Regions from separate parts of the Kosakonia sp. SMBL-WEM22 genome, predicted to be linked through region 1. Evidence: predicted binding sites of a transcription regulator. Region 1 holds the regulator's gene; the other holds the start of a gene.
The links. The regulator LexA, encoded in region 1, represses DNA repair genes until DNA is damaged. The targets are predictions, from matches to a motif close to TNCTGTATGTACATACAGNA.
Positions count from the first base shown of each region.

Region 2: the regulator LexA is predicted to act here: its motif matches at 1,741-1,760, upstream of uvrB (excinuclease ABC subunit UvrB).

Region 1 is NZ_CP051488.1:4,695,728-4,699,591, reverse strand. It holds gene plsB (glycerol-3-phosphate 1-O-acyltransferase PlsB) at 1-962, opposite strand, end outside; gene HF650_RS22700 (diacylglycerol kinase) at 1,095-1,463, shown strand; gene lexA (transcriptional repressor LexA) at 1,572-2,186, shown strand; gene dinF (MATE family efflux transporter DinF) at 2,267-3,601, shown strand; gene HF650_RS22685 (CsbD family protein) at 3,735-3,864, shown strand, end outside.
Region 2 is NZ_CP051488.1:1,575,263-1,579,126, reverse strand. It holds gene uvrB (excinuclease ABC subunit UvrB) at 1-1,669, opposite strand, end outside; gene HF650_RS07555 (ATP-binding cassette domain-containing protein) at 2,427-3,149, shown strand; gene bioD (dethiobiotin synthase) at 3,091-3,813, opposite strand; gene bioC (malonyl-ACP O-methyltransferase BioC) at 3,806-3,864, opposite strand, start outside.

The sequences.
Region 1 (3,864 bases):
TGATACAGCACATAGGAGAGCAGCAGGTAGTCCATGTGGCTGCGGTGGCAGGGGACATAGACAATTTCGTGGCCTTCATGCGCCAGCTGACGAACGCGCTCGGCGTTGTGCACGTTGATCCCCTGATAGAGCCGGTTCCACGTAAAGCCGAGGATACGGTCAGTCAGGCGAATCATCTCGTAAGAGAAGTTAGCGGCAATCTCTTCCATCAGCGCGATAGCGTTTTGCTGCGCCTTATCATGGGAGATCTTTTTGCTGCGTGCTTCATCTTCCACCGCACGGGCAATCGCTTTCGACGACAGGAGCTTATTGAAGAGATCCTGACGCGCGGGCAGACGTGGGCCAACAGCGGCCAGACGCTGGCGTGCGAAGTGCATACGTGCCACGCGAGCCAGTTTTTGCGCGATGATCTTATCCGTACCGTGTTCGGTCGCCATGCGGCGCAGCGAAACGGGCGGGGAGAAGCGCACAAAGCTGTCGCGACCAAGCCACGAAACAGCGAAGAATTTCTGAATACCGTTGAGCATGCGCAACGGCGGATTGATTTCACCCTTTTCACGCCCTGGCGAGCGACCGAACATCACTGATACCGGCACCATCTGCACATCCAGATCGGGATGGCTACGGTGTAAATCCAGGTAGTCATGGAACAGTTTTATCGACTCTTCTTTCGGCGTGTAATAGGTAAATACGCGCGGGCCGCCGTGAATGAACACATAGCGTGGCAGCAGCGCGCCATCGATCTCCAGTGGTTCGAGGGGATCGGGTAATTCATGCGCCAGGCACTGCTCGCGCAAGGTCATTAAGTCTGCCTTTGAGTTATAAGGCAGCACATACATAATAGGTCGTGATGTGTCGAGCCCCAGTTCCTGTGCAGGTTCTGCGGGGATCGATTTACTTTTTACCAGCACGCTTAATGGTAAGTTCAGTAATTTGTAGTAAATTCGTGGCCAGCCGGACATAAAGGGTGTAAAGCCTCTGGTTATTAATAGTGCCATTGCGCCGCAAGAATATCAGAAAGCACGCATAATTTCTGTGGTACCGCTGCGTGTACCACTACTCATTGACGCTTAATAGTTAAAAAGGTTCTTTTCATGGCCAATAATACCACCGGTTTTATCCGGATCATTAAAGCCGCAGGATATTCGTGGAAAGGTGTACGCGCAGCCTGGATCAATGAAGCTGCTTTTCGCCAGGAGGGCGTAGCTGTTGTTGTGGCTATTATTATTGCTGCATTTTTGGATATAGATGTCATTACTCGCGTCCTGCTTATTGGCTCGGTCACGCTGGTGATGATTGTCGAAATCCTCAATAGCGCTATCGAAGCGGTTGTGGACCGTATCGGCCCTGAATTCCATGAGCTTTCCGGCCGGGCAAAGGATATGGGCTCGGCAGCGGTGCTGATGACAATTTTACTGGCGCTCTTTACCTGGATCTCGCTTCTTTGGTCACATTTTCGATAGCGTTTCCATAATTCGATAACGCTCTGGTTTTTTGCTTAAATGTGGTTTCAAAATCGCCGTTGACTGTATATACTCACAGCATAACTGTATATACACCCAGGGGGCGGGATGAAAGCATTAACGGCCAGGCAGCAAGAGGTGTTCGATCTGATTCGCGATCGCATCACCCAAACCGGTATGCCACCGACGCGTGCGGAAATCGCACAGCAATTGGGGTTCCGTTCCCCAAATGCAGCCGAAGAACACCTTAAAGCGCTGGCGCGCAAAGGGGTGATCGAAATCGTATCTGGCGCATCGCGCGGTCTTCGCCTGCTGCTGGAAGAGGAAAACGATGCCGGTCTACCGCTGATTGGTCGCGTCGCTGCGGGTGAGCCGCTGCTGGCGCAGCAGCATATCGAAAGCCACTATCAGGTCGATCCAAATCTCTTTAAACCCCATGCTGACTTCCTGCTGCGCGTTAGCGGGATGTCGATGAAAGATATCGGTATCATGGATGGCGACCTGCTGGCGGTACATAAAACGCAGGATGCGCGTAACGGTCAGGTTATCGTTGCCCGTATCGAAGATGAAGTGACGGTGAAACGCCTGAAAAAACATGGCAACACCGTTGAACTGCTGGCAGAAAACAGCGACTTCTCGCCGATCGTGGTCGATTTGCGCAAACAGAACTTCACCATTGAAGGGCTGGCGGTCGGCGTGATCCGTAACGGTGAATGGCTGTAAAGCCTCTTTTCTTTGCTGTGGCGCCACGTTGCGCGCCGCAGCGCCACGCTTCTCCTCTTTAATGTAATGATGTTCACGCTATGGCGCTGTTAACCGCATCCGACAAAGCTCTGTGGCGGCTTGCGCTGCCGATGATTTTATCCAATATTACCGTTCCACTGCTGGGCTTAGTCGATACGGCAGTAATCGGTCATCTGGATAGCCCCGTCTACCTCGGCGGCGTGGCGATTGGTGCAACGGCAACCAGCTTCCTCTTTATGCTGCTGCTGTTTCTGCGTATGAGCACCACCGGGCTGACCGCCCAGGCATTCGGTGCGAAAAATCCCTCAGCGCTGACGCGTGCGCTTGTGCAGCCTCTGCTGCTGGCGCTCGGCGCGGGTGCTGCCATCGCGTTGTTACGCTCGCCGCTAATCGACCTGGCGCTGCACATTACCGGCGGCAGCGAGGCGGTGCTGGCGCAGGCGCGCCGCTTTCTTGAGATCCGCTGGCTTAGTGCACCAGCCTCGCTGGGTAATATGGTGCTGCTTGGCTGGCTGCTCGGCGTCCAGTATGCCCGCGCCCCGGTGATATTATTGGTGGTGGGTAACCTCTTCAACATCCTCCTCGACCTCTGGCTGGTGATGGGGCTGCATATGAATGTGCAGGGCGCCGCACTCGCCACGGTTATCGCGGAGTACGTCACCTTCTTTATCGGCTTGCTGATGGTGTGGCAGGTCTTACGCCGGCAGGCTATCTCGCTCTCAATGCTAACATCCGCATGGCGCGGCGGCGTTCGCCGTTTGTTGGCTCTCAACCGCGATATCATGCTGCGCTCGCTGCTGCTGCAACTCTGTTTCGGCTCCATCACCGTGTTGGGCGCGCGCGTTGGCAGCGAAACGGTCGCTGCCAACGCGGTGCTGATGATGTTTCTCACCTTTACCGCCTATGCGCTGGATGGCTTTGCCTATGCCGTTGAGGCCCACTCCGGGCAGGCTTACGGCGCGCGCGATGGCAGCCAACTGCTGCATGTCTGGCGTGCGGCCTGTCGTCAGGCAGGGTTTGTGGCGCTCGCGTTTGCTCTTGTCTACGCGCTGGCGGGCAGCATGATTATTGCGCTGTTGACCTCCATTCCTGAACTGCAGGCGGTGGCCGGACACTATCTTATCTGGCAGGTGGTACTGCCACTGGTGGGAGTGTGGTGCTATTTGCTCGACGGCATGTTTGTGGGCGCAACGCGCGCGGCTGAAATGCGTAACAGTATGGCGGTTGCCGCTGCCGGTTTTGGCCTGACCCTGCTGACGGTGCCGTTGCTTGGCAATCACGGTTTATGGCTCTCTCTTACGGTGTTCCTCGCGCTACGCGGTATCACACTGGCGCTCATCTGGCGGCATCACTGGCGCAACGGCAGCTGGTTCGCTAATGCTGAGGGTGCATAACGATCTGCGGTTTCGCCAGGAGTGAATGGTTAAAGATTCCGAATAAAAAACCGAACGCCGAATCCTTATCTACAATGATTAATACGTTCAGCACGCAAGAACGTCATTTTAACCGAACGATAAGGAGTCAATTATGAACAAAGACGAAGTCGGCGGTAACTGGAAACAGTTTAAAGGTACTGTTAAAGAGAAATGGGGCAAGTTGACCGATGACGATATGACCGTTATCGAAGGTAAACGTGACCAGCTGGTAGGTAAGATCC
Region 2 (3,864 bases), 1.9 Mb from region 1:
TCTTATCCCCGTAAAGGATCGCCTTGCCGTTGACGTTACGCGCCGCACGACCAATGGTCTGGATAAGCGAACGTTCGGAGCGCAGGAAGCCCTCTTTATCCGCATCGAGAATGGCAACCAGCGACACTTCAGGCATATCCAGCCCCTCACGCAGCAAGTTGATGCCGACCAGCACATCGAACTCGCCAAGGCGCAGGTCGCGGATAATCTCCATACGCTCGACGGTGTCGATATCGGAGTGCAGATAGCGTACCTTCGCGCCGTGCTCGACCAGATATTCGGTCAAATCTTCCGCCATCCGTTTGGTCAGCGTTGTCACCAGCACGCGCTCGTTGATCTCGACGCGCTTGCGGATCTCGGAGAGCAGATCGTCGACCTGGGTCGCAACCGGACGCACTTCGATAATCGGATCCAGCAGACCGGTCGGGCGCACGACCTGATCGATCACCTCTTCGCCCGACTTCTCCAGCTCATAGTTACCCGGCGTCGCGGAGACGTAGATGGTCTGCGGAGCCAGCGCTTCAAACTCTTCAAACTTCATCGGGCGGTTATCGAGCGCTGACGGCAGGCGGAAACCATACTCCACCAGCGTCTCTTTACGCGCCCGGTCGCCGCGATACATGCCGCCGATTTGCGGAATGGTGACGTGAGATTCATCAATCACCAGCAGCCCGTCGGCGGGCAGATAGTCAAACAGCGTCGGCGGCGCTTCGCCCGGCCCGCGCCCGGAGAGGTAGCGCGAATAGTTCTCAATGCCGGAGCAGTAGCCCAGCTCGTTCATCATCTCCAGATCGAACTGGGTGCGCTGGGTAATACGCTGCTCTTCCAGCAGCTTATTGTTCTCCAGCAGAAACTTCCGCCGCTCTGCCAGCTCGACTTTGATCTCTTCCATCGCCTGCACGATGCGCTCGCGTGGCGTCACGTAGTGCGTTTTCGGGTAGATGGTAAAACGCTGGATCACCGATTCAATATGGCCGGTCAGCGGATCGAAGAGCGAAAGGCGCTCAACCTCTTCGTCGAACAGCTCAACGCGCAGTGCCAGATCGTCCGACTCCGCCGGGAAGATGTCGATCACTTCGCCGCGCACGCGGAAGGTGCCGCGCTGGAACGCCTGGTCGTTACGGGTGTACTGCAACTCCGCCAGACGGCGCAGGATCGCGCGCTGATCGATGATCATGCCATTGGTAAGGTGCAGCATCATCTTCAGGTAGAGGTCAGGATCGCCCAGACCGTAAATCGCGGAGACCGAGGCGACTACCACCACATCACGTCGCTCCAGCAGCGCTTTGGTGGCGGAGAGACGCATCTGCTCAATATGTTCGTTAACCGACGCATCCTTCTCGATAAAAGTGTCCGAGCTCGGCACATAGGCTTCCGGCTGATAGTAGTCGTAGTAGGAGACGAAATACTCTACCGCGTTATCCGGGAAGAACTCTTTCATCTCGCCGTAGAGCTGCGCCGCCAGGGTCTTGTTAGGTGCCAGCACCATCGTCGGGCGTTGCAGATCGGCAATCACATTCGCCACGGTGAACGTCTTCCCTGAACCGGTTACCCCGAGCAACGTCTGGTGCGCGAGCCCGTCTTCCAGCCCTTCCTTGAGGCGACGGATTGCTTCAGGCTGATCGCCGGAGGGGCGAAAAGCGGAATTCAGTTTGAACGGTTTACTCATGAATGGCACCTGATGAGGAGTGGGGCAGGTAAGACAGTTTACTCACCATGCGCATTTTTGCCAACCGAATATACTGGATGAAAAAACAGTAGCAGGTAAAGCGATCTCATCTACCGCAGCGCAAAACATTGCTTTGTGGCTGCGATTAGGCGATCGATAAGCGATTAAACCGTGTATTAAAGGTTATCCCCAGAACTTTTGCCCTTTTAACATTTGTCAAGGTGATGTTTGACGCTTTTATGGCAGTCGGTGACACTTTTCTTACACCCATTGCTTTTATTTAATCCTTTGATTAAAAAAGAAAATATTAAAAAGACGGGTTTCGCACCAATTCATGCGCAAGCCGCGCCGCCTCTCGCTTGCCGCACGTTTTCTAACTCTAATGCACAAGGTTATCCACAGGAATAGTGGATAACTGCCGCCAGCCCATGTACCCCGCCTCTCGCCAAACTCCTGCTAGGCGCTGAAAACGGTGCGGGAAAATTTTTTTATCGACTCTTTTTGACAATTATCGGCTAACGATGCGCAAGATCCGCATGGGATCCCTCTCACAATTTCACCACATCTTGCACCACCAGCCGCTGCGGTAAGCACTGGCAAAGTGCAGAATTTTTACCTGGGTTTGCGCGCCATCACGTTTTTTTCGCATGCTTTCTCAGTCGTCTCCGAAAAAAAACCTCTTTTTGCGTTCTGGCAAGCCTTTTGCAGTTAACCACAGTGAAAAGCAGTCATACCTGACGGAAACAAGGAGCGGATCATGTTGAGCTTACATGCGGTGAACCACTATTACGGCGACCACCATACGTTATGGGATATCGATCTGGAGTTAGCCCCGGGTCTCTGCACTTCGCTGATCGGGCTGCCAGGTATGGGAAAAACCACGCTGGTGAACTGCATAACTGGCAACCTGCCAGTGGAGAGCGGCAGCATGATCTGGCAGGATGCGGGCGCGCCACCGCGCGATCTGCTGACACTCCAGGCCGAGCACCGCAGCGCGGTTGGGATTGGCTATGTGCCGCAAGACAGGCGCATCTTCTCGCAGCTCACCGTGGAGGAGAACCTGCATGTCGCAATGCGCGCCGCCGGTGATCCAGGCCAGAGCCTGAGCCGCGAGATCTTTGATCTCTTTCCAGAGCTGTATGGGCTGCGCCAGCAGCGCGGCGCGATGTTGTCAGAGGATAACCAGCAGCAATTGTCGATGGCGCGGGCGCTGGTGACGCGCCCGCGGTTGTTGATCCTTGATGAACCGACGCGCGGGCTCGGTCAGGCATTTATCCATAAACTGGGGAACTTGATCGTGCGGCTCAATCAGGAGTTTGGTATGTCGATCTTACTGGCGGAGCAGCAGCTGTCGCTGATCCGCCGGGTGGCGGATCGTTTCTGCCTGCTGCACCGCGGGCGACGCGTCGCCGGGGGGGATATCAGGCAGTTAGATGATCCCCTGCTGGCGCACTGGCTGTCGCCGGAGTCAGTACGCTGAGATCGAGATAGTGGCCGGTTACGGCGGTTTCCGGCGCATCCGCCAGCCACGGGATCTCGCCGATCAGCGGCGCAGGCAGCAGGCGTTGCAGCGTCGCCATATACTCCTGGTGGCGTTTACCCGGCTTGACCACGTCATTGGCGATCCAGCCTGCCAGCCTCAAACCCGCCTGCTGTACCGCCTGGGCAGTTAACATTGCATGGTTAATGCAGCCAAGCTTGACGCCAACGACCAGAATCACCGGCAGGCGCTCTGCGGTAGCCCAGTCGGCAAAGGTCAGCGTCGGCGAGAGCGGCGTAAACCAGCCCCCTGCCCCTTCCACCAGCAGCCAGTCGGCCTGCTGCTCCAGCTGGCGTAAACCGGCTGACATCACTTCCGCCTCTATCGGCTGATTCAGGTCAGCGCTGACAATGTGCGGTGAGGTTGGCTCGGCAAAGGTGTACGGATTAACCGCTTGATAGGTGAGCAGCACACTGCTGTGGCGTTGCAACGCCTGCGCATCGCTGTTGCGCAGCCCGTCGGGCGTCATCTCGCTGCCGGAGGCGACCGGTTTATAGCCCGCGCTGCGCAGCCCGCGCAGGTTCGCCGCCTGCAACAATGCGCAGCTCGCCACGGTTTTACCCACTTCGGTATCGGTACCGGTTATAAAATAGCGTTCACTCACGGGTCATCACTCCCCAAAAAAGTTGATAGGTCAGCGGGAATTTGCCCTGCT